3 regions of the Gilvimarinus sp. 1_MG-2023 genome follow, and region 3 is predicted to be linked to each of the others. Evidence: predicted binding sites of a transcription regulator. Region 3 holds the regulator's gene; each other region holds the start of a gene.
The links. The regulator FliA, encoded in region 3, starts transcription of late flagellar genes. The targets are predictions, from matches to a motif close to TAAAGTTATNNNNNNNNCGGCCGATANCC.

Region 1 (9,882 bases), on a different contig from region 3:
CTCGCTCAAGCCCTATTTAGAATATCGCTACATCAGGCGGCGCCTGTCCCGGGTAAGCCCTGTCGAGGTTCAGCAGTTTCTGGAGCAATACCCTGAATCATATCTGGCCGAAAAACTCGAACGTGTCTGGCTCGAAAAACTGTCCGAGCGACGCCAGTGGCAGAGTGTGCAAGATTTTTACAACCCCGATAACACCAGCGCCGAACTGACTTGCTATTACCTTCGGGCACGTCTTATCAATGGTGACACCTCGGCTTTTGCCGACGTAGACGAACTTTGGAATATCAACAAATCTCAACACAAGGCCTGCGACCCACTATTCGCCGCTTGGCAAAAAGCCGGATATTTAACCGATGATATTGCTTGGCAGCGATTTGAAAAGACTCTAAAGGCGCGACATCGCTCGTTGGCACGCTATATCAGCCGCCAGATGTCACCTGCGCTGCAACCTTTAGCCAACCTCTATTACCAGGTAGACCGCAATCCTAAACTGCTACTGAATATGAGCCGTTTTAGCGATCAGAGCGATCGCATGCAAGCACTTATACTGCACGGTCTGGAGCGCCTCTCGCTGCGCGATGCCGAAACCGCGATTGATCTTTGGCACCGCTATGACGCTCAACAACTGTTTGACGACCAAGCGCGCCGAGACACACAAGGCTATATTGCGGTGCGTCTGTTACGACAGGGCCATACCCAACAAGCACAGGCGTTATTGGCCAGCACCCCTAGCCTAAATACCCAAAGCGTCACTGAATCACTACTGCGCGACGCCTTGCGCAACCAAGATTGGGACGGCGTATTGCGCTGGGTCGAAACTCTGCCAGACACAGCCAAACAGTCCGAGCGCTGGCAGTATTGGCGCGCCCGAGCTCTGGTACAAACGGACCCGCAAGAACACGCAAAACAAGCTCGCGAGTTGTACCAAACCGTTGCCAACACCCGCTCTTTTTACGGCTTTTTGGCCGCAGACATTCTGGGGCTTGAATATCAGCTGCTGGACCGGCCTCTCGAAGTGTCGGAACCGCTACACCAGCAGGTCTCCCAAAAGCCCGGTGTTCTGCGCGCGCGCGAACTACTGATTATCGGCGACAACCTTAACGCTCGGCGCGAGTGGTACCACATCACTCAACAAATGACCGAACCCGAAGTGGTAGCCGCAGGCAAGTTGGCCGAAAGCTGGGGCTGGCACCGCAATGGTATTCAAGCGATGATTCAAATCCGCTACTGGGACGACTTGGGGATACGCTTCCCCCTCGCCTATCGCGAACATGTGCAGTCAACCGCCAAAGATACTGCACTGGAGCCGCATCTATTATTCGCTATCGCACGACAAGAAAGCGCTTTCACTCCCGATGCGCGCTCCTCTGCCGGCGCCCTGGGACTGATGCAGCTACTGCCCTCGACCGCCAAGCAAACCGCGTCGCGCTCGGGCATGCAGGTGTCAAATCACGACCTGCTCAACCCGCAAACCAATATTGCCTTGGGTGGCCGCTATCTCAATCAGCTAATGGGCGAATTTAACGACAACCGCATTCTCGCCGCCGCGGCCTACAACGCCGGACCCAACCGGGTGAAGCAATGGTTGAATCAAGAGGAAAGCGCCCGTCTGCCCTATGATGTATGGATTGAAACCATTCCCTATCGCGAGACGCGGGGTTATGTGCAAAACGTACTGGCTTATTCGGTTATTTATGGGTATCGCCTAGGGGATAAACGCCCGTTTATTCGCGATCAAGAAGCCGCTCACTCACTGTAAGCCGTCGTCCCGATAGAACGAGCTCTTCGTTTAACGCTTGTTAGGCGGGCAGGTCATTCAAGTAGGCCTGCAATCGTTTCTGTACCACGGTGGCCAACTCATCGGGGGCAAATTTTGACAAAAAAGCATCGCAGCCCACCTTTTCCACCAATACCTGATTAAAACTGCCACTTAAGGATGTGTGCATTACTACATGTAAATCACTTAAGGCACTGTCTTGGCGAATTTCGGCGGTTAGCCGGTAGCCATCCATTTCCGGCATTTCGGCATCGGTAATCAACAATAAATACTCATCAACTGCTCGTTTGCCGCTCGCGGACAGCGATTTTAAATTATTGAGCGCTTTTAGACCATCTTGCATAGCGACCACACCAATACCTAAATCAGACAAGGTCTCTCTAATTTGGGTGACTGCGGTAGAGGAATCTTCAGCGACTAAGGCCTTGAGGTTTAACTGCCGCGCCCGAGCAGCAATATCGGTATTTAAGACATCCTCAGACACCCTGGAGTTATAAGGGATAATGTCAGCTAATACGCGCTCCACATCGAGAATTTCGACAATTGTCCCCTCCTGCCGGGTAATGGCCGTCAGGTAATGTGCCCGGCCGGTACCTTTGGGCGGCGGCAGAATATCCTCCCAATTTAGATTGACGATACGGTCAACCCTGCCAATGGCAAACGCTTGAATAGAGCGGTTGTATTCGGCAACGATAAGATTGCCATCCGCCAGTCCCTTGGTCGGCCCCATACCAATGGCAAGGCCCAGATCAATAATAGGCACTGTTTTACCGCGCAAATGAGCCACACCACACACATGGGGGTGGCTGTGAGGCACTTGGCGTAAAGAAGGCATTTTTAAGACCTCCTGCACTTTAAACACATTGATCGCAAAGCGCTGCCGGCCGCTTAATTCAAATATCAGAAGCTCCAGTCGGTTTTCACCGACCAGATTGGTTCTTTGATCTACACTGTCTAATAGACTGGACATATCTTGCGGCCCCTCGCCTTACCACACTTTTATAAGTACACTGGCGGTACATCTAATAAAGAATACACCACCCTTTCGGCTTAGGCGACGTATATTACTGCACAATAACAGTAATTTATTTTAGAATTAAAGAAAGGTATAGGGCCAAACACGATTGATGCTCGGATTAATAATTAATGTCAAAAACTTGTCCATTATTAGCTCGCCAGCCCATTTTCGACCGCGATATGCAGGTGGTCGCTTACGAGCTTTTATACCGTACCAGTGAAGACAACCACGCTGTCATCACCGACGGCAACAGCGCCAGCTCGCAAGTACTCCTTAACGCTTTCACTGAGCTGTCGCTCAACAAAGTAGTCGGCAACAACCGAGCGTATATTAATTTTACCGGCGACTTAATGGATACAACATTCCCCTTCGATACCTCGCAGCTGGTGATTGAAGTGTTGGAGAATGAAACAGTTAATAGTCGCTTGTTACACCGACTTAAAACACTGCGCGAAGCAGGTTTTGCCATTGCTCTGGATGACTTTGAACTCACACCAACAACAGAGCCCTTACTGGCCTATGCCGACATCGTAAAACTCGATGTACTGGCTCTCTCGGACTCTCAACTGACCGATCATATCAAAAAAACCAAGGCGCTCGGCATACAAGTTCTCGCCGAGAAAATCGAATCTATGGCCATGCTTGAACACTGTAAATCATTAGGCTGTGATTTATTTCAAGGTTATTTTCTAGAGCGCCCCTCAATTATCAAGGGCCGACGTTTAAGTGAAAGCAAACAAGCGGTTCTGCAATTACTGGCCAAGCTAAATGAACCGAATGTGGCCTTTGAAGATGTCGAAAAAATTATTGAGCGAGACCCAGTGCTAAGCTATAAGTTGCTGCGACTAGTCAACTCAGCAGCGTTCGGTTTACCGCGCACGATTGAATCGCTGCGTCAGGCCCTTACTTTACTCGGCTTGAAGATCATCAAGAATTGGATTGGCTTATTAGCCATGGCTAAATTGAGTGACAAGCCTGCTGAACTATCAGCACAAGCGTTGAGTCGGGCAAAGTTCTGCGAATTAATTGCCGCTCAAAGCAGACCGGAATATGAGTGTGACCGATTTTTTACCGCCGGCTTACTTTCAATGCTGGATGCCTTTATGGATGCGCCTCTGGAGCAAGTCATTGGCAGCATACAACTGAGCGATCAACTCAAGGCAGCGCTGTTAGAACACGCTGGCGAAGAAGGGAAACTGTTACTGACGGTGATTGATTACGAACACGGCAACTGGAGTGCCATTGACTGGGCCTACTTGAAAAGTCGAAACCTAGACCCGGGTTCACTCACTGCACTTTATATACAAACACTAAGCTGGGTCGACGATACCCAGCTCAGTATACAAGCCGACAACAACTAATATTCAACGCATTAAAGCTTGTACATCCTCCGCACTAAAGGGCCAATCAAGTTCTTCACCACTGGCGCTACGCAGTACCGGAATACGCAACCCATAGCGCTCTATCAATTGATCATCACAGGCGATGTCAATCGCCTGTAGGCGCAACGGCTGCACCGAGCTTTGCGCGATCACCTCGCGCGCGCGATCACACAAGTGACAACCAGCTGTCGTTAGAAATATCAGTGTTTTCATATCGGCTCACAGTTTAAACCGACTCACCATTTAAAGCGACTGGCAGTTTAATCGATCACTACGCTCTCGACACTGTGCTACAACCAACACCATGATCAGACAGAGGTTTGTGGTGTCTGGCTAACCGATGGCTCGGGCTCTGCTGGGGTCAAAAATTGGCTGACAAAATCAGCAAAGGCTGCGCCATCTCGATTGCCAGGCACGGTGTCATCGGCGTACATGGCATCGATCATCTGCTGCAACAGGCTGTGGGGGTTAGCAAAACCGCTGGCATCATCAAGTGCATTATTGATGTGTTGAATAAAATCACCCACCGGCTTTAGCTGAGACGCTAAATCCGCATTATTACCTTGAGGTTGATAGGCAACACTGGCCTTTTGAATTTCCACACGAGTTAAATTTAAGGCAAAACCGCTGATTTGTTCGGTGTTATAACCTAACTCCGAGGCGTAATCAAAAGCAGTTTGTAAATCACCGGTGAAAAACTCGTCGGCCAGTGTATTCACTTGTCCCATCAAAGATTCAATTGCCAATTGCTCTTCTTCATTCAGGTCGCCCTGAACGGTTAATTGATATTGGCTACTCGACACCGAGGCGTAGGAATACCGAGCCCCCGCTTCGGACTGAGTGAAACTGGCACTTTCACCCCGGCTGGCACTGGCCTGAATAGTGACCCGGTCACCCTCTTGCGTGGTTACCTCAAAACTAAAACTCTGTGCCGAGGCATATTCATAATTGCCTTGCACGGCCTGTGCCTGGGCAGGCGGCTCGACCGCAAGTGGCTGATCAGCTTGGGTGATGCCATAGCGATCGGCAAAGTTGTCAATGCCGTCGGTAACCAGTTGATAGGTTTTACCGATATCTTCAACCACTGTGTCGTTGAGCATGTTCAGCGCTTCGAGCTTATCCTTGGCTTCATTAAAGCCCTTCTTAAAACCGTCTAAGCCCGCTTGCAGACGCGACTCCAACTCTTCGGTGCTGGCACCATTGGCGATGTCGCGCTGTAGTTGCTGCTCAATAAACCCGAGAATATTACTGGCCGCTTGCTCCGCGGTTAAGGGTTGGAACTCCCGGGTCGTATTGCCTTCGATATGCTTTTGCGCACTTTGACTTAAGAGCTGCTGTGGGTCTTGCGGCGCATTTTTCTGCGCTGAGTTTAGCGTGGCGGGCGCTAATGAGGACAAACTTGGGGCGTGAGTAGAAATCATAATACCAACCTCAACAAAAAAGCTATTCCCCGCTAGCGGCAGGAAATAGCATTTCTTGAGGCTTTCTTAAGAATAAATAATGCTAAAGTGAGTGCTCCAGCAAATCTGTGGGATATATAAGGCTCTAGCCTCGAGTCAAAAACAATGCTGCCACAACAATAATGGCTAGCACCACTAAAACACCCATGCCGGCTGTTGCAAAGCGGGGGTTTTGAGCCTCAGAGCTTTCTACCTCTTTTTTAAGCGAGGCATCGGCACCGCTGTGGGCATTATTGGCTTTGGCCGCTGGGCGTGGCGCTGCTGGGCGCGGCCCCGCAGCCTTACCTGCAGCGCGGATGGTGGTCTGCGCCATATCGTCAGCAGGGCCAATCACCCCAAAACTTAGCGTATCGAAGCGCAACTCATCACCACGCTTAACCCTAGCCTCGGTTATGGCTTTCCCATTGAGGTAGGTACCATTTGCCGAGCCCAGGTCTTTTACGTAGAGCACACCTTGTTTAACATCGAGCCTGGCATGACGGCGCGACAAATGAGCGGCGGCCAAGGTGATGTCACAATCGCTTGAGCGGCCGACGATATTATCCGCCTGCAGGGGATATACCCGGTTGCCCAAAGCAGTATGGTTGGCCTTAAGAGCCCAACCGGTCGAGACTGGATTTCTGGGGTTGGTGCTTTGGCGTGAAGACTCGCTGGTGACCGAATCATCTTTCGGGTCAATAATCTCCAGCTCAATGCTGGCAAGCGAAATAACATCTCCGGGCTTAATCTTGGTTCGCTCGCCCACTTTTTCACCGTTGACTGACACAGAGGAACCCGGAACCAAGTTCACCAACTCCAAGGCTTCGTGATTTACTTCAACAGTAAGATGTTTATCAGCTATATCGGGGGCGCTGACCACTAGCTCATTGGCTCGTGAGCGGCCGATACCAATGCTTGGCTCCACTAGCCATACCGCACTGTATTTTTTGTTTTTAAAGCGGATTTTAAGCATTGAAGATTCCCTTGTTCAAATCGATTGCCCTACGTCAGAATAATGCAACAGCCCTCGCTATTTTGCAAGACAGGCAGGTCACATTTGGTCAGTTGCACTGCTAATACACAAAAGAAGGATGACCGATACTAATCTCAAGCTGAGTAATAGCGATTATTTCAAGGTTGTATGCAGCTAAGGCAACACCACCTCGATTTGCCCACCGCTCAACACACCGCCATTAGCCAGAGTGATATAGCCATGTAAGTCGCCTCGACGGTGCAATTTGGCAATTTCCTGAGCGAACAACAATCCGAGGTTGGTATTCCCCTCAGTAAATGAGACGCTATCACGCATTACTGTCGGACTGGTAAGCATAGATTCTGGGTAGCCGCGACCGTCATCTGCAACAATCAGATGCAAAACGCCGTCCTCAATATTCGCCGTCACTTTAATGCGACTGAGGCAATATCGCGCGGCATTAACCAGGATATTGTTCAGCATGCCACTGATCAACTCAGCATCAATATACCAACAAACATCCTCCCCACAGTCCACCTCCACTGCGATATTTCTCGAGCGGAATAAAATGTCATTGCGCGCCAACTGATCGCCAATGATTTCATCCAAATAACACTCTTCCAGCTGTACCAGCATGCGTTGATTTTCCATCCGGTAGAGTGCTAGCAGCTGAACTAAGTCACCATTAATGCGGGCGGCCTCATAACCTAGTGTCGACAATTGTCGGTTGTGCTCGGCATTATCAGTCGCTGCGCTCGCTGATAATTCCTCGATGGTTTGCATTAACATTCCCACCGAATTTTTCATATCATGCACACTGGAGGCAAGCACAAATGAGAAGTCTACCGGCAAGCCTTTATCTGTCATACCTGTTCTCCGTCACGCAAAATTTGTTGGCTGACCTCTTGAAATTTTCCGACAAGTTGCGCCAACCGGTCGGCTTGAGGGTGCTCTCCATCCACTAACTGACCCAAGCGTTCACACGAGTGCTTTGCCTGCTTTAACAAATGGGGCTGCCCGCTTTGTTCCAATGCCCCAATTAAGGCCTGCAATAGGTTCAGTTCAATGCCAACATGTTTAGGAAATTCTCGTACTGCGCGATTGAAGCAGTCGATCGCAGCCTCAAAATCCGTGCCTTCATAATAGGCGATACCTTGTTTATTTATTTGTGCCACACGCTGACGATTCTTTTCACTGGTTGGGTTTTCCAGCACGCGATCTATCATTTCCAGCGCCGCCTCATTACCTTGATATTGTTGCAACACACCATTAACCAACTGATCGCGCCACTCTTGTCGCCCTAACACCTCACAAGCACTGATCCAATCGAGCTGAGCGGCTAATGTTGCCGGCGACTCTTGGTGCTGCTCCATTAGCTCTTGCAATAACTGTTGTGCGGCCAATTGCTCTCCTGTTGCAGCTAGGTAGGCGCAATTCGCTGAGCGCAGCAATACGTCGTTGTGACCATCACGGCCAAATCGATTGCCAAACTCTCCTATCGACTTGCCCACCTCCCGCGCATAACTTTTAGCCACATCCGGCTGCAACGGTGCCAGCTCGGCGCAAGAGCGAATAAATTGTAAATATACGTCTTTATCGTCGTAGCAGGAGTGCTCACCCAATTTAATGCTGTTTTTAAACGCTTCCAGGGCTTGCTCTAGATCGTGATTTTGGTAGGCAACAGCGCCTAATTCCTGCTGACGCATAATCGACAGGGGAGATATTTCCACCGCCTGAGCCAAAGTATGTTGTTGTTCTTGTCGATCGCCCCGAGCCGCATGAATATCCGCCAACAAATCGTAGGCAGGCATGCACATTGGGTTTAAGCTTAGCGCTTGTTCGACCCACTGCTGGGCCCCCACCCAATCGTCCTGCCCTTTTTTTGCCAGCGCGAGCCCGACCATGGCCCAATCTAACTCACGAACTTGCAACACCTTGCGGAACAACTGCTCGGCGGGGTTAAACTGGCCAGTTCGCAATAATAGCCGCCCCAATAACTTTTGCACTAATGGTCGCACACGACTCTGTCCACGCAGAAGCTCACCGCAGCGAGTGATCGCAGCGTCTAAATCGCCATCATCCATGGCGTTATAGACTTTACACATCTCACGACTTTGATGGAATAATCGTTCTAAACGTTGCTGTAGGGTTTTGGCGGTAATAGGCTTGGTTAGGTAGGCGTCGGGCTCGTAATCATAGGTCGCCATAACAATATTTTTACTTGATTCGGCAGAGATAAGTACAAACAGCGAACTGTGTTTGAGTAAACTCTCATGGCGCAGCTGCTCCAGTACCTGCTGGCCACTTTTACCCGGCCCCAGATTGTAGTCACATAAGACCAAGTCGTAAGACGTGGAACGACACTTACTGACAGCGTCATTCCCATGAGCGGCAGTATCCACGCTGCGAGCCCCAAATTCTTGCAACATGCGCATAACCGTTGTGCGGAAGTTATCAAAGTCATCTACAACTAATACGCGCTTGTACTCAAATCCGTTAGGACTCATAGGTCACTGCCTGCCTGTGGTTTTGCCTCAGCATAACGCAAAACCCTCGGCAGGCAAACACAGCCTAGCAAGTATACCAGTGAGCTTGGGGCCTGATCAGGGGCGGATTAAGTCTCAGAAGGGCAATGCTTTTCTGGCGTGCGGCGGCGCGAGAAGAAAACCTGGTGACCGCCTAGCGATTTTGCCCGGTGTTTGGCGTCGGCCAGAAGCATGGCCACATGATGGTGGGTTAAACAAAGTTCGGGGTCGGGGTGCACACAGCCAATGGCAACCTCCAGCGGGCCGAACCGGCGCCGCATGCCGTTGCGATCTTCCGTCCAATAATCGAGCTGCTCCTCTGGCATTTGTTGATAGATACTCTGAGTAAAACTGTGCAACAGTTTTTCACAGCGCTCGCGCCAATTGATGCTGCGAAAGACGACCACAAAGTCATCCCCCCCGACATGGCCGATAAAATCCTGTTCTTGATCGATGACCTGACGCAATAAGTTACCGAGTAAGATAATGACATCGTCGCCACAAGAATAGCCGAACGCATCGTTGAAGGGCTTGAAGTGATTAATATCGCAATAAGCTACAATAAAATCTGCTTTTTGACATAATAACTGATCGATCCACTCATACAGTGGAACATTGCCAGGCAGTGCCGTTAACGGATTGGATTGGAGTGGCGCGCGACGCGCAGCTTTTCATCGGCAATTGAGCGCAATATATTGCGCACCTTGGCCACGCCAATGTAGCGATCGTTTTCACTGACAATAATATCCACACTTAAATTCTGCGCGG
Region 2 (9,882 bases), on a different contig from region 3:
GTAGGTTCGTTGGTGTTTTGTCTGGTTGGGTTTGGCCTGATGTTTGGTGCTAACCCAACAGGTTTTTGGGGGACCGACCACTTCTTGTTAAACCCTGACTTGGAGTGGGACTGGTCGGTCGTATTGTTTCAGGCCATGTTTGCCGCCACAGCTGCAACCATAGCCAGCGGTACTATGGCTGAGCGAACCCGGTTTAATGCTTACTTAGTAGCCGCCTGTGTGGTGATGGGATTTCTCTATCCGGTATTTGGCAGTTGGGCGTGGGGCAGTGCCTTTGAGGGAACCGGCTGGCTCGCCGAGCTCGGCTTTATTGACTTTGCCGGGTCAACGGTCGTGCATTCGCTGGGTGCCTGGGTTGCGCTTGCGGGGGCTTTAGTGGTGGGGCCGCGAATCGGTCGCTTTGACAGCGAAGGGCGTGTGCACCGAATTCCGGGCCATAACTTAAGCTATGTGGCCATGGGCGGCTTTATTCTCTGGTTTGGTTGGTTTGGCTTTAATGGGGGGAGTACTTTAGGGGCGGATGTTTCTATTGGCCTAATTAATCTAAATACTCATTTGGCCGCCTGTGCCGGGGCCGCCGGGGCGCTATTAGCTTGTGCGCTGGGGCGTAAACCCATATTGGTGGAGCAGGTGGTAAACGGCTCGATAGGTGGCTTGGTCAGTATCACTGCCGGTTGCGCCACTATGGACCCATTGTTTGCGGTTGTGACCGGGTTGATAGCAGGCTTAGTGGTGGTGTATGGATCTCGTTTATTGTTAAAAATGCGAGTTGACGATGTGGTGGGGGCGATCCCTGTGCATGGTTTTGCCGGTGCCTGGGGCACCATTGCCGCCGGTTTGTTTTATGCCGAAGATATGCTTTCAATAGAGTTAGTGATTGTACAGTGCATAGGAGTACTGACCTGCTTCTTGTGGGCCTTTGTAGGATCTTTAATTATCTACGGATTGGTTAATTGGGTGATGCCGCTGCGGGCCGAGCCTTTGCATGAGCAGCGCGGCTTAGATATTACTGAGCATGCTGAGCTGGGGTATCCTGAGTTTACTAAAGGCAACGCTTATAACGAGAAAACACTGGAGGTGCTCGAACGATGAGTGCCACCCCAGTGCAAATACAAAAGCGGCGCATTGTTTACACGGCTTTGTCTGGTTTTTTGCAGGGCGAAGAACTGGCTAAAGCGTTTCAGTTGTGGGAGCAACAGTACGCTGATAAGCCGGTTTTTGCCCTGAATGAGTATGTGGGTAAGTTATCGATGTTGGCTAGCAATTTGGGTCCGCGCAAAGAAGTCATCCGCGCCTTATTAAACCTCAGCCAAGATCCGAGCTCACAGACACTTTTGCCAGACCCCGCACCCTCAATCGGTGTGATGAAAGATTTGTCGGTTCGCGAAAGTGCCCCACGCGAGTATCCCGAGCGGTTAGATAAAGTGTTTGAGCATTTTTTAGTGGCGCTAGAAACGGTTATGCCCAGTAATATTTTTTTGCAATTTCGGTTAAATTTTTTGGTTCGTTTGGCCGACATGCCGTTAAACCCCGCCTTGAAAACACGCCTGCGGAGTTGGTTTGATAGCGATGGTGCGAGCAAGTCGTTTTCGGTGGTATGCGCCTCGCCTGAAATTCGGCGCGTGGTGAATCAGCTCTATGTGGTGATGTGTGAGTTGTTCGGCCCGGTACAGGCAGATGATATGTTGGAGCGCAGTGTCGAGTGGCTCGAGCGCTACCACCCCAATTGTGTGCGAGATATTCGGCGTTTCTTATAGCTTGTGCTGGCGTTCATTGTTGCAACAGTTAACGCCGGTGAGCTAACTCAAAGGCCCCCTAAGTGGCGCCAGCCAAGTTGATCGAGTCTTTGGTTGATGGCACTTTTTATGCCTTGTGCGTCCAGTCCCTGGCTGGCTAATTGGTCGGCTTGGCTGGCGTGGCCGACAAACTCATCGGCCAAGCCGAGTTGTAACACCGATGTCGTGTTTTGCTGGCTGTGCAAATATTCGGTGACTGCGGAGCCCGCTCCACCGGCGATGGCGTTCTCCTCCAGTGTTACCAGTAGGTTATGGTCGCGGGCTAGCTGATCGATCAATTCAGTATCAAGCGGTTTCACAAAACGCATATCGCACAGGGTTAAGCCCAGCTCGGCGGCGACTTTTTGCGCGCAAGTGGCCAAGGTGCCAAAACATAGTAGCGCGGCGCTGGTGCCCTGTCGCTTGATAATGCCCTTGCCAATTGGCAGGGCGTTCATGGCTTGTTCAATTGCAGTGCCGGCACCGCGCCCTCGGGGGTAGCGCACCGCGCTTGGCCCCTGGTGCTGGAAGCAGGTGTACAGCAGTTGTCGGCACTCGTTTTCGTCCGAAGGCGTGGCGAGTACCATATTGGGAATGCAGCGTAAAAAAGAGATATCAAAACTGCCGGCGTGGGTGGCGCCGTCTTCACCGACCAAGCCCGCTCGGTCAATGGCAAAGGTGACATCTAACTGTTGCAGGGCAACGTCGTGAATTAATTGGTCGTAAGCACGCTGTAAGAAAGTAGAGTAAATTGCCACTACCGGCTTTTGGCCTTCACAGGCTAAGCCTGCCGCTAGGGTTACCGCATGCTGCTCTGCAATAGCGACATCGTAGAAGCGTTCTGCGTATTGCTCGGCAAACTCCACCATGCCGGAGCCTTCACACATGGCCGGGGTGATGCCCACCAAGCGCGGTTCCACCGCCGCCATATCGCACAGCCACTGGCCAAATACAGCTTGAAACTTGGGCCGGTTGGGGACGGGTTTTTTCGGTGCGGGTTCGAGCTTGTTCAGTGCATGGTAGCCGACCGGGTCTAGCTCGGCGGGCTCGAAACCTTTGCCTTTTTGGGTGATAAGGTGCAACAGTTTTGGGCCTTTGACACTGCGCAGATTGCGTAAATAGCGCACAAGAGATGGCAGGTCGTGACCGTCGATGGGACCGATGTAATTAAACCCCAGCTCTTCGAATAAAGTGCCCGGTGAGACAAACCCTTTAAAGTGCTCCTCGGTGCGCCGGGCAAACTCCCACGCCGATGGAATTTTGGTGAGCACTTGCTTGCTACCCTCGCGCAGAGAGTTGTAAAACTTACTGCCCCAAATCTTAGATAAATACGTGGCCAGACCGCCGACATTGGGCGAGATCGACATATTGTTGTCATTGAGAATGACCAGTAGGTCAGCATCGGTGTGGGCGGCGTGGTTGAGCGCCTCAAAGGCCATGCCGGCGGTCATGGCGCCATCGCCGATTATCGCAGCACATTTGCGCTCTCCCCCGGCCAGCGCCATACCTAAGGCCGCACTGATAGAGGTGCTGGAGTGGCCCACCCCAAAGGTGTCGTATTCGCTCTCTTCGCGCTTGGGAAAGCCGGATAGGCCGCCCTCTTGGCGCATGGTGAGCAACTGCTCACGGCGGCCGGTGAGGATTTTATGGGGATAGGTTTGGTGGCCCACATCCCACACGAGGCGGTCTTCGGGGGTGTTGTAAATGTAATGCAGAGCAATGGTCAGCTCGACCACGCCGAGGCCAGCACCAAAATGCCCGCCGGTTTGCCCGACGCTGTACAAAAGAAAGGCGCGCAACTCTTCTGCCAGTTTGGGCAGCTCTTTTTCGGTGAGCTCACGCAAATCAGCGGGGGAGTCGATGCGGTCAAGCAACGGTGTTGCCGGGCGCGTTTGAGGTATTTCGTTCAGCATTTGGGTACGTCGGTTATCGCAAACGTGCCATTGTAGGCGCCACTAGTGTTCACGCTCAACCACATATTGCGCAATTAGGTGTAAAGCTTGGGTGTTGCCCGGTAACTGGGTGAGACTGGAGAGCGCTTCTTGTTGCAGTTCGCGGGCTTTTTCTTGAGCCGCTTCCAGCCCCAGCAGCGAGACATAAGTAGGCTTGTTGCGAGCTTGATCCGCACCTTGTTGTTTGCCTAGTGTTTGAGTGTCGGAGGTGATGTCGAGAATGTCGTCTTGCACCTGAAAGGCCAGCCCCAGTGCGCGACTGTAGCGAGCCAAAGCCGCTAAGTGAGCATGAGTGGCTGCACCCAACTGAGCACCCATGGCGACGCTGGCGTCAATGAGTGCACCGGTCTTGCAGCGGTGCATATGCTCAAGCTGAGCCAGAGTCAGGGTTTGGTTGACGGCGGCCAAATCGATGGCTTGCCCCAGTACCATACCGCGCGCGCCAGCACTTTGGGCGAGGGTTTGGATTAAGCTGATGCGGGTAGTCGCGCTGACCTCGGGGGCTTGAGCCAGTAATTCAAAAGCCAGCGTTTGCAGAGCGTCGCCGGTGAGAATAGCGGTCGCCTCATCGAAAGCAATGTGGCAGGTTGGTTTGCCGCGGCGTAAGTCGTCATCGTCCATAGCGGGCAGATCGTCGTGCACCAAGCTGTAAGCGTGAATCGCTTCAATGGCGCAGGCCAAGTGGTCGAGAGCGGAGTGGTCTCGCTCGGCGCTGACGGCATAAAAACCGGCAAATACCAACAGTGGGCGAATACGTTTACCGCCGCCGGCCAAGGCGTAGTGCATGGCGTCGCTGAGGGGGTTGTCGCGAGTTGTGGGGATGGCTTGGGTGAGAGCCCGATCAATACGCGCTCGAACCGCCTTTGAAAAGTCTGCGTAGGCGGACATTATAGTGTTTCCGGCTGGTCAAAATCGTTGAGGGTTAATTCGCCATTTTGCTCAAGCAGCAGTTTTACCTGTGTTTCGGCATCGGTTAGGCGCTGTTGGCATTCGCGGGTTAGTTTTATGCCTTGCTCAAAAGCTTTCAGTGATTGCTCCAGTGATAGCTCGCCGGACTCCATTTGGCTGACAATGCTTTCTAGCTCTTGTAGAGAAGTCTCCAGCTCGACTTTTTTTTTGGTTGCGGGCATAACTAAACCTGTTACTTGGGGGATTGCGTCCTTAATGTTAAGGGCTTGTGGCCGATAAGTAGGGTGTATCCCATGAATGTGGGCTTATTATAACGCTTTTAGAGCTGTTTTTTATTTTTACTGTCGACAGTGGTTTGCGGCTAGAATAGATGGTAAGTATGTCAATATATCCAGAGGCCGTTAAGGAGTAAGGTGTGGATTTAGCAACACTAATTGGGCTGTTGGGGGCCCTCGCCCTGATCGTCACCGCGATGTTTATGTCGGGCGAAGTCGGTATGTTCGTCAATGCCCCGTCTCTGGTGATTGTGGTCGGGGGGAGTATCTTTGCGGTGATGGCCAAATATGGTTTGGGCCAGTTTTTAAGTGCGTTTAAAGTCGCCGGAAAAAGCTTTAGCAATAAGCTGGACGATCCGTTGGATATGATCGATGAAATCGTCGATCTGGCCGATGCGGCACGTAAAGGTGGCTTGTTATCGCTGGAAGGCAAAGAGGTGACCAACGGCTTTCTGCAAAAGGGCATTCAATTGCTGGTGGATGGTCACGACCCCGATGTGGTGCGTACGATGCTATCTAAAGATCGTTCGCTCGCGGAAAAACGCCACACCTTGGGCTCTTCAATTTTCGCCTCCATGGGGGACGTGGCGCCGGCCATGGGGATGATCGGGACGCTGATCGGTCTGGTGGCTATGCTGGCGAATATGGATGACCCGAAGGCGATTGGCCCGGCCATGGCCGTGGCTTTGCTGACCACTCTTTACGGTGCCGTCATTGCCAATGCCATTGCCCTGCCCATAGCCGATAAGTTAAAGCTGCGCGCGACGGAAGAGTATTTGATTAAAAGTATGATCATCGACGGTTTGCTGGCTATTCAAAATGGCCAGAACCCACGGGTGATCGACACTATTTTGCGCACCTATTTGCCGGAGCGTAAACGCGAAGTCGCCGATGCGGCGGAGTAGCGGGAGTAGCGACAATGGATGAAGAAGAGAACGAATGCGAATGTCCCCCCGGCCTCCCGGCTTGGTTGGCGACCTTTGGCGATCTAATGTCGCTGCTGATGTGCTTTTTCGTACTGCTGCTTTCATTTTCCGAGATGGACGCGATGAAATTTCGCCGCCTGGCGGGCTCTCTTGCCCAGGCGTTTGGGGTCCAAGCTCAGATTAACGTCAACGAAATACCCAAAGGCACCAGCATCATTGCCCAGGAGTTTAGTCCGGGCAAGCCCGACCCGACCCCGATCACCGAGATTTATCAGCGCACCCAAGACATTACCAAAATGAGTCTGGAGGTGCGCGACGCCGAAGAGTACGACATTGAGCGCGGTGAGCCCAATGTCGATGACAGCGCCAAAGACCGGCTGCAAAAAATCATCGAGGGCTTGGTAGAGCAAACCCGCCAAGACGCTGCGGAGCTGGCCAGTAAGCTGGAAGAGCAAATCGCTAACGGTGAACTTGAGATCGAAACCGAAGGCCGACAAATTATTATTCGCATCCGTGAGAAAGGTTCATTTGAGTCGGGCTCGGCTCGCCTAGCGCCTGATTATTACGACGTTATCGACGAAATTCGCGCTGTATTGATGCTGAAGCCTGGGCGCATTCAAGTCCAGGGACACACGGATAGCGTGCCCATTAGCTCGTCGCAATTTCGCTCTAATTGGGATTTATCCGCTATGCGGGCCGCCTCGGTGGCATCGCAGTTAATGCGCGGTGGTTATTTACAACCTGGGCGCTTTGAGGTGTCCGGATTTGCCGACGTTAGACCGCTGGCGGCTAACGACAGCGCCGCAAGCCGAGCTCGCAATCGCCGGGTGGAAATTGTGATTCGGCAAGGTCTGCAGGCGGAGCTGGCGCCGCAAGATATGGAGCTGCTGCAAGAGGAAGGGGATGACATTATCCGAAATCTGGATATAGAACCCCAGTACTTATTCGACCTGGATCCGGAGGAGGTATTCTAAAGTGTGCCGAGGATTTTGTGAGACATATCCTACAAATGCTAGTGACAATGGCGCCTTTTTTTATTCCCTCGACCTTGCCATAATTTAACCAAGGACTAAGACATATGGACGTGAGGCAAGGAGTAGACGGATCTCGCCATCAATGAGCCCAAGGCTGGACTCCATCCTGCAGAACCCTACAACAGGCCCCCTTGTTGTAGGGTTTTTCTTTTCTGGGGCCGATAAGTGCCGGTTTATCTTGTCGTTTGCTAAGGTGGTATGGAGCCGTAGAGGTAGATTTCCCCGCAACCCGCCCAGAGTATGGTTAAATAGAACGACTAAAAAATCACAATAAAAAGCCGGTGTTATGCATAGCGCAGCGCCGGCTTTTTTGTGGTTGTCCGTTTTATAACTGCACGATGGGGTTTTGTGAGACAAACATCCAATCCAGATGAGTCGACTTCGCGCTGGTCAGTGCTGATTATGGTCTGTTTGGGTGCTTTTATTGCCCCGCTGGGCATGGCCTCTGTCAATGTGGCGATACCAGCCTTGGCCGAAGAGCTGTCGGCCAATGGTATTTTGGTCAGCTGGATTCCCACCGCCGTCTTGGTGGCCAATATCGTCTGCATGCTACCCGCTGGTAAGCTGGCCGACATTTGGGGCAGAAAGCGTGTTTTTCAGTTGGGCATAGTAATTAATGCTCTCGCCGGCATCAGCGCTTTTTTTGCTACTGATATGTTGTGGTTGCTCGCCATGAGATTTATGCAGGGCACCGGCTCGGCGATGATCTTCGCGACCAGTATGGCCATGCTAATCTCAGTTTTTCCGTCTCACCGTCGAGGTTTGCCTCTGGGGTTAAACGCCGCCTGTATCTACTTAGGTTTAACGCTGGCGCCCGCTTTAGGGGGATGGGTTACCCAGTTTTGGGGGTGGCGCTATGTGTTCTTAATGCCTTTGCCGCTGGTTGCGGTGGTACTGGCACTGTCGTATTGGCGCGTTACTGATGAATGGCGCGAGGCCAGTGGAGGGCGTTTCGATTGGCCGGGCGCTTTACTGTTGGCGGCGTGGGCGGTGACATTAGTATTAGGCTTTACTCATCTGCCGAGCTGGCAAGGCATAGCGACCTTGTTAGCATCGGTGCTGTTTTTTACTGGATTTGTGGTATTACAAGTGCGCTCTAAAGCGCCGCTGATTCGTGTGCAAATGTTCACAGAGTCCAAGTTCTTTTCCCTGTCATTAGTGGCAGCGGTGTTGATGTACGCCTCCAGTTACCCATTGGGTTTTTTGCTCAGCCTGTATTTACAATATGTACTTGGGTTGAGTGCGGCCAATGCCGGGCAGGTTATGCTCTCGCAGGCTTTAGCTATGGCCTGCGTGGCACCATTTGCGGGTAAATTGGCCGATTTTATCTCGGCGCGAATATTAACCTCAGTGGGTTGCGTGATGACATTGCTAGGCTTGTACCTGCTGCATCGACTACAGCTCGGAAGTACGGCTATCTATATCAGCGTGGCACTGGCGTTAGTCGGGGTCGGGTTTGGTTTTTTCTCCAGTCCCAATAATCACGCGGCGATGCAGGCGGTGAGTGCCTCCGAGGCAGGCGTCGCCTCGGCGACGTTAAATTTGGCACGGGTTAGCGGCAATTTGGTCGGGATGAGTTTGGTTAACTTAATCGTTTATTCGTATATTGGCGAGCGGACCTTGAGTAAAGCGCTCGCGCAGCCGATATTGTCGACTTTTTTGCAGGCTCTGGAGTTATCCATGACGTTTGTCGCTTTGGCGCTGTTGGTCTCAATTATGCGGGGGCGACTGTCGGAGGAAAGCTCGAGGTAGGTGCGCTCGGTCGGAACAGGTAGAACATGAGATAATCGATTTTAAATACTCAAGCTGAGGCAGAGATGGCCCAATCGTATCAAGCGCTGGCTCAGGCGTGTCGTTATCTTTATGAAGAAAAACGCAGTACTTTTACTGCTATCCTTACGCCGGTAGAAAGCCGTGAGGATGCCATGGCAGTGCTGAATAAAATAAGGCAAGCCCACCCAGGGGCCAGCCACTATTGCTGGGCGTATATCGTCGGTAGCGCCCAGCAGCCCAAATTAGTCGCCTTTAGCGACGATGGCGAGCCCTCGGGTACAGCCGGAAAACCCATTTTAAATGTGCTAACTCATCGCCAGGTGGGCAACTGTTTGGCTGTTGTGGTGCGCACTTTTGGTGGAGTAAAGTTAGGGGCGGGTGGTTTAGTGCGAGCTTACGGCGCCAGTGTTTCCCAAGCGGTTGACATCGCAACACTGCGTCAGGTGGTACCGCAGCAATCGTTAAAAATTGACGCACCTTTCGCGTATGAGCAAAAAATTCGCCTAGCGCTTAATGAACAGCAAGCCACATTAGAAGACGTTGCCTATGCTGAAGGTGTCAGTCTTAGTGTTTGCCTGGCTGAAGATCGCGTGGCCGCGCTTATCGATCATATACGATTATTGACCTCCGGTCAGGCGAGTGTGGATCAGTCCCCCGAGGGTAATACTTAATTGAGTCGGTAGTCTTTGCGACGGGTGATTAAAGGGCTCTTAATTGAGTAGGCAACTCGAGCAAAACACGGTACATTTGACACACTAGCGTCACAGTTATTCGACACAGTAGTGTGTATGGCGAGTTTGTCAGGTCTTTTGCCAATCCTGCATCACATCCGTGGTGAAAACGACAGGAGGTGCCCATGGACGAGAGGATATTGCGGCTTAATATTGCCGGGCAGCCGATAGAATGGCTGCATTGGCAGGACGCGGTTTGCCTCTATGCTCGTGACTTGGTGGCTTGGAGTTTAGGCGGCCCGGTTCGCAACGTGGTGGGCGGTTACGCCCGCTGTAGTCATCTTCGTTCACAAATTACCTTGCCAGCCATTATTGCCTGCGGCGGAAGTCGCATTGCTCGTTATCGGCACATTCCCCCCTTAACCAACCGCGCACTGTTCGCCCGCGATGACCACTTGTGTTTATACTGTGGTAAGACCTTTACCACAGGTTTGCTGTCGCGCGATCATGTCCACCCTCTCAGTCGTGGTGGTAAAGATATTTGGCAAAATGTGGTTTCGGCCTGCA
Region 3 (9,882 bases):
GAATCGGGTTTTGGGTTTCGGCCAAAATAGTAGATACTTTACTAAAAATTTCACGGGCTTGCGCACTGGCATCGGCACTGGCGGAATCAAATAAAATATTGTCGCGTAGTTCAATTTGCAGCCACATTTCATTACTTGAAATGCGCATTAATTCATCATCAATCAGTTGATCAAATTCATCACGAAAGTTTTGTTCTAAAATTCCTAAATTTCCGCCGCGAGCCATATTTAAATGAACGACCGACTGTTGCTGGTTTAGTATGGGGCGATCGATATCGATAGTTTTTTTCTGTGTTGAATCAGATTCAAAGGCCTGATCAAGCGTTGTGGAAAGCACTCGATACTTACTTTCATTCACTTGTGAAATAGAGTACATCACCACAAAGAATGCAAATAACAACGTAATAAAGTCGGCATAGGATACCAACCAACGTTCGTGATTTACTTTTAGCTCTGATGATCGGCGGCGAGGCATAACAGGGTCTACATTAATTGAGGTAGCCGCTCAGCTTTACCTGAATGGCTTTAGGGTTTTCACCATCGGCAATCCCCATGACCCCCTCGATGAAAAGCTCTTGGTAGCGACTGTCGCGGTCCACACACTGCCGTAATTTATTGGCAATAGGCAATAAAAATAAATTGGCAAGCGCCACACCATAAATTGTTGCGACAAAAGCAACGGCTATACCTGGCCCCAATTGTTCGGGATCTGCCAAATTGCGCATAACATGTATAAGCCCCATGACTGCGCCTATAATGCCTATGGTTGGCGAGTAACCTCCCATGCTTTCATACACACGAACGGCCTCCATGTATTTTTGCTCTTTTAAAATCATGTCTCCTTCCAGTACGCGTTTAATACTGTCAGGCTCATTACCATCAACTAATAACTCCAGACTTTTTTGGGCAAATGGGTCTTTTTCTTCTTCCGCCAAACGCTCTAGCCCTAACAGCCCTTCTTTACGTGCAACTGACGACCAATGAGTTATTTTCTTCACGCCTTTGGCATAATCCACAGACGGTGGTCGAAACACCCAAGGGAACATCCCCAACGCCCGCGACAAACAATCTTTCGGGGTCTGCAACATGGCAGCGCCAGCCGTACCGCCAAAAACAATTAACGCGGCAGGCAAATTAACCAGCGAGCCCAGAGATCCGCCCTCAATAAAATTACCGCCAATAATAGCCGCAAAACCAAGTATGACGCCAATAATACTGAGCAGATCCATTAGGTCACCTCATTGGCGATTTCTATGCCAATCTCTTTTAATGGCAGTATTCGATCAGATAAATTAGCTCTAGCTACCGCCATTGGCATACCGTAAATGACACAACTGGCTTCATCTTGACTCCAGATTTGAGCGCCCTTTTGTTTTAGCAGTTCTGCCCCCTTGCATCCATCAGACCCCATCCCGGTTAGCACAACGCCAAGCACACGATCCGACAAACTATTAGCGGCGGAACCGAAAGTGATATCCAAGCTGGGTTTATAGTTAATTCTCACATCATCGGGCATTACTTTTACTTTTGAGCCACGAGAATCCAGCATCATTTGCTTACCCCCGGGCGCCAACAATGCCACACCCGGCCGTAAGGTGTCGCCATCCACCGCTTCGCGAACCTCAATAGCACATTGCTTGTTAAGTCTTTCGGCAAAAGCTTTAGTAAAATTCTCCGGCATATGCTGTACCAGCAAAATAGGTATTGGAAAATTTCCCGGCAATTTAGTCAACACATCGGTCAATGCCACCGGCCCTCCGGTTGAGGCGCCAACCACGAGCAGTTTAGGCTTGGGGAATGTCTTTTTAATTGAGCTGGATTTCGTTGATTCGACTCTTGGCCGGCTGCTCGTTAATGGTTGCCGTTTCGGCAGCGGGGTTACACGATCAGCAGTGGCTGCATGCCTTGTTGCAGTATTGGCCGGACTAACGGCTGGGGTACTTTTTGCTTGACGAGCTAAAGTAAGTAATCGTTCGTGTAATTTTTGAGTTAAAGTCACGGAGTTGCGAGACACTTCGGCAAAATCTTTGGGGATAAAATCCAAAGCGCCTGCGGCCAATGCATCCAGAGTAATACGTGCACCTTCGTAGGTTAACGAAGAAAACATTAAGATAGGCGTAGGGTTTTCGGCCATAATATGCCTGACCGCGGTTACCCCGTCCATCACCGGCATTTCGAAATCCATGGTGATAATATCAGGTTTGGCCTTGGCAACCATTTCTACAGCTTCTCGGCCATTACTTGCAACAGCAACCACCTGAAGATTTGCATTTTTACCGATAATTTCCTTCAGTCGTGTTTGAAAGAAGTGTGAATCATCTACAATCATTACCCGTACGGGCATGCCTTATCTCCATTTATCAGGATAAAATCCATAACCGTTACAACTCAAAATCACGCGCCATTAGAATAGCTCTGCAATAAGCTAGGCACATCTAAAATAAGAGCGATGGTGCCATCACCGGTAATCGTAGCGCCGGCCATCCCCGGGGTACCCTGTAACATTTTACCCAGAGGTTTAATAACAACTTCTTCCTGTCCGATCAATTGGTCTACAACAAAACCCACACGCCGTGTGCCTACCGTTACAATCACCACATGGCCTTCTTTTTGATTTTTGGTGGATACATGCGCACCATTGATCAACCAATTTTTCAGGAAAAATAGAGGTATTGCCTGATCTCGTATTGCCACGCACTCTTGGCCATCCACCACGTGGGAACGGGTAAGATCCATATGGAAAATTTCATTTACACTGACCAAAGGCAAAGCAAAGGTCTGATTTTCCAACATGATCATCAACGTTGGCATGATTGCCAGGGTAAGCGGGACTTTAATATTAAAGCGAGTGCCCTCACCCAATTTCGATTGAATTTCTATCGAACCATTTAATTGGGTGATTTTAGTTTTCACCACATCCATTCCGACGCCGCGGCCCGACACGTCGGAGATTTCTTTTTTCGTTGAAAAGCCGGGAGCAAAAATTAACGCAAAGGCTTCACTATCGGATAACCGCTGCACAGTATCCTCATCATAGACACCTTTCTCCACTGCAATCTTGCGCAGCTTATCCGGATCCATACCGGCGCCATCGTCGGTAATAGACAGAAGAATATGATCGCCCTCTTGCTCCGCGCCCAGCACAACACACCCTTTGCGTGGTTTGCCTTTTTGTTCCCGAATTTCTGGCAGTTCGATACCGTGATCTACCGAATTGCGCACTAAGTGAACTAAGGGATCGGCCAAAGCTTCAACCAAGTTTTTATCCAGGTCGGTTTCTTCACCGACCAGTTCAAGGTCAATCTCTTTTTTCAAATTGCGAGCCAAGTCCCGCACCACACGAGGAAAGCGACCAAACACCTTTTTAATTGGCTGCATACGAGTTTTCATAACGGATGACTGCAAATCAGCCGTTACAACATCAAGATTAGAGACCGCCTTAGATAAAGACTCATTTTGAGCGCTATCACCTAATCGCACCAATCGATTGCGCACCAAGACCAGCTCGCCCACCATATTCATGATTTCATCGAGCCGTTGCGTATCTACCCGCACTGTTGTTTCTACTTGGGCTGGCGCGCCTTCTCGCTCAGGCCGGCCTTTTTGTGGGCCACCCGGTGTAGCGCTTTTGGCTTGAGCCTGAGACGCTGAAGCTTTAGGCGCTAATTCTACTTTTGGCTTAGCAGAAGGTGTTGGAGCGGGAGCTTTGTCTTGAGCTGCATTACTTTGAGGCCCTTTGCCTTTACCGTGTATTTGATCCAGCAAAGCTTCAAATTCGTCGTCGCTGATATCATCACTGGCTCCAGCGGCTTTAGCCGGCTCGGAGCTGTCGGCGGCTGGCGTGCTCTCAGCAGGAGCTGAGCCAGCGGTTTTTGTCGGGGCCTTACCCTTGCCGTGTAATTCGTCCAACAGAGCCTCAAACTCGTCATCGCTAATCTCATCACTTGAGGTTGCCGGCTTGCTATTGCCGCTTGGCGCTGAAGGCGCTGCCGCACCGGGAGCTTGCCCGGCACCGTGAAGTTGATCGAGTAATGCATCAAATTCATCTTCGGAAATCTCATCACTACTACCATCAGGTGTAGTGGCCGCAGTAGTGCTCGCGCCGCTCGGTTCGTTAGTAGATTGGCCCGCCGTAGTACCGGATAAGGCATCCAACAGGTCATTAAATTCGTCGTCGGTGATATCGCTGCTAGCGCGAACGGTATCGGGCGAAGCGCTTTGCGACTCAGACGGGACAGCACCGTCATCGGCAGGGGCTGCGCTGGGTCCGTTCAGATCCTCGCAGGCGACCAGTTTTTCGAGCTGTGAAAGGAGTTCGGGGTCGGCCGCGGTGAGCTCTTCGCGTTGAGAGACCTGTTCGAATTGCAAATTAACGGCATCTAGCGCTTGCAACACAACATCCATAAGCTCAGATGTCACTTCGCGTTTACCATTGCGCAGAATATCGAACAGGTTTTCGGTGACGTGACAGCATTCCACCATCGCGTTTAACTGTAAAAAACCGGCCCCACCCTTAACGGTATGAAAACCGCGAAAAATGGCATTCAGTAATTCACGGTCGTCGGGCTGACGCTCCAGTTCGACCAGTTGTTCTGAGAGGTTCTCTAGAATCTCACCGGCTTCAACCAGGAAATCCTGTAGAATTTCTTCATCATCACCGAATCCCATTCACTCTTCCTCTAAAAGCCGAGACTGGACAGCAGGTCATCTACTTCGTCCTGACTTGATACTACGTCTTCTTTTTCTTTATCAATTTGAGGGCCTTCGCCTTTACTGACTTCAACAACGCGGGCCTTACCCTCGTTATCGGCCTCAACTTGTAAACCTGTAATCTCTTCTACCTGACCGGCGATTCGAACCAAACTGACCAAATCCTGTTCGACTTCATTAATCAGACCCATTACGCGCTTGAGCACTTGACCGGTTAGATCCTGAAAGCCCTGCTCGAGAATGATTTCCTGCAGGTTTTTCCCCAGCTGCTGAGTACCACTTTCCATTTGGCCCAAAAAATCATCCATACGGGTGTAGAGTGCTCTGAACTCGTCCGCACTCATGTCTCCACTTTGCAACCGGGTCCACTCTTGTTTGAGAGAGTTAGCCTCTTGTCCCAGGTTCATCGCAATAGGAGCGGCCTCTTCAACCATGTCCATGGTCTTGTCAGCGGCACTCTGGGTTAAATCAATGACATACTTTAAACGGTCGGTAGCATCGCGAATTTCAGAACGCTCAATACTGGGAGGTTCTGAGGAGAGGTCGCCGTCAACATTGAAATTGACAATGGCACTGTGCAGACCGCGGGTTAAACGGCCCACAGACTGGAAAAGATGCTGATCCCGGGAAGACACTATCGATTCAATTAAGCGGGTCGCCTCATCGTAATCATTACCTTGAAGTTTCTCCACCAGCAAACTGGCACTTTCTTGCAGTTCTTTGACGAACATTTTGTTGTCGTTTTCTTGAGTATCAGACGTCATCGGAGTGCCTTTATTGTTGTAATTTTCTGAGCTATTAACCTACCCGCTCGAAAATCTTCTCAATCTTCTCTTTCAGTGCCGCCGCAGTGAAAGGCTTGACGACATAACCATTAACACCCGCTTGCGCCGCCTCAACAATTTGATCCCGCTTTGCTTCGGCAGTGACCATAAGAACTGGCAAAGGCGCCAGTTTCTCATCGGCGCGAACTGCTTTAAGCAAATCGATACCACTCATCCCTGGCATGTTCCAGTCGGTAATCAAGAAATCAAACCCGCCGCTTTTCAGCATCGGCAGTGCAGTCACACCATCATCAGCTTCGTGGGTATTGGTAAACCCAAGGTCTCTGAGTAGATTTTTGATGATCCGCCGCATTGTCGAAAAGTCATCGACAATTAGAATCTTCATTTCTTTATCCAATGCTGCCTCCGTATTACTCTCAAGGGAGTCTGAATTACTCTAATTCTAGTCGCTGGGGAGAATGAATCCAGTGCCAGCGGCCACTTTACGTTCCGATCCTATATTTTTGAGATCGGAACCCGGCTATTGTACCCTATGATCAATCATTCTGGGTCCAATCTGACAGTCTGGACCTGAGTCTGCTAGCCGCCTGAGAATGTATCTGACTAACCCGGGACTCACTAACGCCTAATATTTGACCAATTTCTTTAAGATTTAGCTCTTTATCATAGTAAAGGGCCAACACCATTTTTTCCCGTTCCGGCAATTGGTTTATCGCCTGACTGAGAGATACCTTTAGGCTTTCTCGCGTTATATTGTCCTGAGGGTTATCAAACTCGCTGGATTCACCGGAAAGAGAAGCTCCGGCATCGTCGGTAAAGGTTTCTTCATAGCTAAACAAACGGCTGGAATTGGCATCGCGCAGCATTGCGTGATAATCGTTCAGTTCAACCCCTAATTCGGCTGCCACTTCACTGTCGTCGGCATCGCGTCCATGTCGAGCCTCCACCCGGGTAATAGCCTCGCTGACACGTCGAGCGTTGCGATGAACAGATCTTGGAGCCCAGTCCCCGCGTCGCATTTCATCGACGATGGCACCTCGAATTCGAATGCCAGCATAGGTTTCAAAGCTAGCGCCTTTAGATCCATCGTATTTTTGTGCCGCCTCAAGAAGGCCAATCATGCCCGCCTGTATTAAATCATCGACCTGCACTGATGCAGGCATTCTTAACATCATATGGTGAGCGATACGCTTTACCAGTGAGGCGTAGTCTTCGACATTGATAGGATTCGCTTGGGAATTCGAATTACTGTACATAGCCAACCCATTTGCCGCGTTCATTACTCAATACCCCGCCCCACCCGTTTGCAGAAGCCGCTCTACAAAAAACTCTAACTTGCCGGTTGGTGCAGCCGGCAGAGGCCAACCATCAACCGTTTTTGCCAATTGGCGGATAGCCTGAGCAGCTTTGCAATTAGGTGCAAATTCCAGTAAAGCTTTCTGCTTTTGCACCGATTTGCGAACGGTCTCATCGAAAGGGACCTGTCCAACATACTGCAGTGTTACCTCTAGGAACCGCTCACAAACAGCATTGAGTTTGGCGAACATGAGCTGCCCCTCTCTGGCTCCTCGGGTCATATTGGCCACCACTCGAAAGCGCTGCACATCGTGTTCTTTATTCAGAAGTTTGATCAGTGCGTAGGCATCGGTAATCGATGATGGCTCATCGCATACCACGACGAGTACCTCATTGGCCGCACGAGCAAAACTCACCACGGTATCGGAAATACCTGCCGCAGTATCAATGACGAGCACATCAACTTGATCGCTCAAATCACTAAAGGCAGAAATCAGCCCAGCGTGCTCTTGGGGGCTCAACTCCGCCATTCTTTGTACACCCGAGGCCGCCGGTACAATTTTGATACCGGCAGGCCCGGTGACTAACACATCCTCAAGATCACAATTGCCCGCCAGTACATCAGCTAAGGTGTATTTGGGGGAGATTCCTAAGAGTACATCGACATTGGCCAAGCCAAGATCAGCATCCAGCAATACCACACGGCGACGCAGCTGAGCCAGTGCCATACTGAGATTAACCGAAATATTACTTTTACCTACACCGCCTTTACCACCGGAAACAGCAATGACTTGCACAGGGCGATTTTGACTCATCTCAACACTCTCTTTGTCGCACTCACCCAGGTGAGGCCCAATAAGTTATCTGTAATACGCAATCTATTGTCAATCATTACACAGTAATGCCTGTCACTCACAGAGTTTATCGCCGCACAGTTACTTTTGATTCAGCATTGCCCGCGACACGCACTGCTCGGCTCAATAAACTCGGGCCTTTGGCAACCGCTATATCATCAGGAATTTCCTGACCATCGGTAGTATAGGCTATTGGCAGTTTTGCCTGTATCGCACAATCAATGGCCTCGCCGATACTGGTGGTTTCATCCAGTTTAGACAACACACAACCCTGCAGCTTTGCCTCATTGTAGGCGTGAAGTGACGCTTGTAACATCTGAGCTTGGCTATTGGCCGGCAAAACCAGCAAACTGCGCACTTTAGGGATCTGGGCCAGAGCTTTCATCTGTTGTTTTAGCACAGGGTCGCCGTGACGCAAGCCTGCGGTATCAATAAGCACCAATTCGACATTGCGTAAACTGCGCAACACTTGGGGCAAAGGGTTGTGATCATCAACTACTCTCAGGGGCACTTTTAGAATGCTCGCCAGAGAACGCAATTGGTCGTGTGCCGCTAAACGCTGAGTATCGGTGGTCACTAAAGCGACTTTATCAGCGCCGTGTTGCATGACATAGCGCGCCGCTAGCTTGGCAACGGTTGTGGTTTTTCCGGCGCCGGTTGGCCCAACAAAGGCAAAAACACCCCCGCTGGCGGTCACATCTTCTCGGCAAACTGGTATGGCTTTCGCCAAACGGGCCATTACCTCAGGCCAAGCCTTGGCAATTAAACGATTGTTTAAAGGCTTTTTTAGCACCGCTCGGGTTACGCGTTCAGAAAACCCCAAATTATATAAGCGCTGGGCCATGCCGCCATTAATAGGTGCGGCCGCTTTGGTGTTAGGCGGCGCAGACGCGAAAGACGACAACTGCTGTTCAAGCAATTGTCGCATTTGTAAGATTTCTTCTTGTAAATCCGCAATACTCTGACGCTCTGCACCTGAGTCTGCACGCTCGGTCAGCTCAAGTTTAGCTGTCTCAATTGGTTCGTCCAACAAACCATAACGTTCGGCCGCTGATTGAGTTTTAACCGTTGCTTTAGGCTTGGTCATGTTGCCTACCGCTGCATTAGAGACGCGGATACCGGCATTAACAACCTGACGCTCTGCCAAATACTCATCGGCAGACTCGTCAACTGCCGCACGGGCAGCCAAGCGACGACTGGCCAACTCAATGTCGGCCATTATATCGGCTCCACTTTTATCTGACTTATCTTGGTGGTCGGGAAACAATGGCTGTGGCTGAGATTGACTCGACAACATACCCGGCGCTGCTTGAACCGTGGTAGAATCGGAGCTACTGGTTAAAATTTCCACACCCTCTTTTACCCGTCGGGTAGAAAGAATCACAGCATCTTCGCCGAGGTTTTGGCGCACTAATTCAAGTGCCCGCCGCATATCTTTGGCTACAAACCTTTTTGCTTTCATGCCTATCTCCTACTTCACCTTTAGCCGTCAGCGGTAACCGAGGCATCGATGGTAATTTGCTTGTTGTCTGGTATCTCTGTGTATGCCAGCACATGCATATCCGCGATACTGTGTCTGCAAAAACGCGCCAACATAATTCGCAAAGGCGCCGCCACCAGTAAAACGGTTGGCTTGCCGGCCATTTCCTGCTTCTGTGCGGCCTCTGCCAATGATTTTTGTAGCTTCTCTGCCAACCCTGGCTCTACAAAAGCGCTCTCTTCTACCCCGGCTTTATGTGCTTGCTGAACAGTACCCAGCAACAATTGTTCCAACTGAGGGTGTAACGTGATAACCGGCAGCTCGGCCGCGGTACCATTGATACTTTGGATGATTTGACGGCCCAGTGAGACTCTCGCCGCGGCGGTTAAAGTGGCGGGATCTTGACTCTTTCCTGCCACCCCCGCCAAAGCTTCGGCGATTGAGCGTATATCGCGAATAGGAACCCGCTCGCGCAATAGGTTCTGCAATACTTTTAACAGGGTATTCAAGGTCACTGTGTTGGGTACTAACTCTTCGACCAATCGAGGTGAAGTTTTCTCCAGCATATCGAGCAACTTTTGTACATCTTCATGGCCAATTAGCTCATGGATATTATCTTGCATGATATGATTCAGGTGGGTAGCCACCACAGTACTCGTATCAACAACTGTGTAACCTAGAGTTTGTGCCTGCTCTTTTTGTCCACTCGTAATCCAAATTGCATCCAAACCAAAAGCGGGATCTTTGCCTTTAATAC

Region 1: Q4563_RS08550 (DUF5610 domain-containing protein) is a predicted target of FliA. The motif match lies at 5,629-5,657, and genes of this name have one in related genera.
Region 2: pomA (flagellar motor protein PomA) is a predicted target of FliA. The motif match lies at 4,889-4,917, and genes of this name have one in related genera.

Annotation. Positions count from the first base shown of each region.
Region 1 covers NZ_JAUOSC010000005.1:141,192-151,073, reverse strand. Annotated here, with positions in the region: gene Q4563_RS08570 (transglycosylase SLT domain-containing protein) at 1-1,759, shown strand, start outside; gene Q4563_RS08565 (chemotaxis protein) at 1,800-2,747, opposite strand; gene Q4563_RS08560 (EAL and HDOD domain-containing protein) at 2,924-4,156, shown strand; gene Q4563_RS08555 (glutaredoxin family protein) at 4,160-4,390, opposite strand; gene Q4563_RS08550 (DUF5610 domain-containing protein) at 4,486-5,598, opposite strand; gene Q4563_RS08545 (FHA domain-containing protein) at 5,723-6,589, opposite strand; gene Q4563_RS08540 (sensor histidine kinase) at 6,764-7,456, opposite strand; gene Q4563_RS08535 (response regulator) at 7,453-9,096, opposite strand; gene Q4563_RS08530 (GGDEF domain-containing protein) at 9,204-9,710, opposite strand; gene Q4563_RS08525 (EAL domain-containing protein) at 9,746-9,882, opposite strand, start outside.
Region 2 covers NZ_JAUOSC010000013.1:44,573-54,454, forward strand. Annotated here, with positions in the region: gene Q4563_RS13255 (ammonium transporter) at 1-1,092, shown strand, start outside; gene Q4563_RS13260 (hypothetical protein) at 1,089-1,757, shown strand; gene dxs (1-deoxy-D-xylulose-5-phosphate synthase) at 1,805-3,688, opposite strand; gene Q4563_RS13270 (polyprenyl synthetase family protein) at 3,731-4,615, opposite strand; gene Q4563_RS13275 (exodeoxyribonuclease VII small subunit) at 4,615-4,857, opposite strand; gene pomA (flagellar motor protein PomA) at 5,052-5,816, shown strand; gene Q4563_RS13285 (flagellar motor protein MotB) at 5,831-6,811, shown strand; gene Q4563_RS13290 (MFS transporter) at 7,220-8,623, shown strand; gene Q4563_RS13295 (IMPACT family protein) at 8,689-9,315, shown strand; gene Q4563_RS13300 (HNH endonuclease) at 9,501-9,882, shown strand, end outside.
Region 3 covers NZ_JAUOSC010000001.1:405,424-415,305, forward strand. Annotated here, with positions in the region: gene motD (flagellar motor protein MotD) at 1-475, opposite strand, end outside; gene Q4563_RS01730 (flagellar motor protein) at 489-1,229, opposite strand; gene Q4563_RS01735 (protein-glutamate methylesterase/protein-glutamine glutaminase) at 1,229-2,344, opposite strand; gene Q4563_RS01740 (chemotaxis protein CheA) at 2,395-4,668, opposite strand; gene Q4563_RS01745 (protein phosphatase CheZ) at 4,680-5,474, opposite strand; gene cheY (chemotaxis response regulator CheY) at 5,509-5,892, opposite strand; gene Q4563_RS01755 (RNA polymerase sigma factor FliA) at 6,032-6,775, opposite strand; gene Q4563_RS01760 (MinD/ParA family protein) at 6,779-7,606, opposite strand; gene flhF (flagellar biosynthesis protein FlhF) at 7,713-9,107, opposite strand; gene flhA (flagellar biosynthesis protein FlhA) at 9,128-9,882, opposite strand, start outside.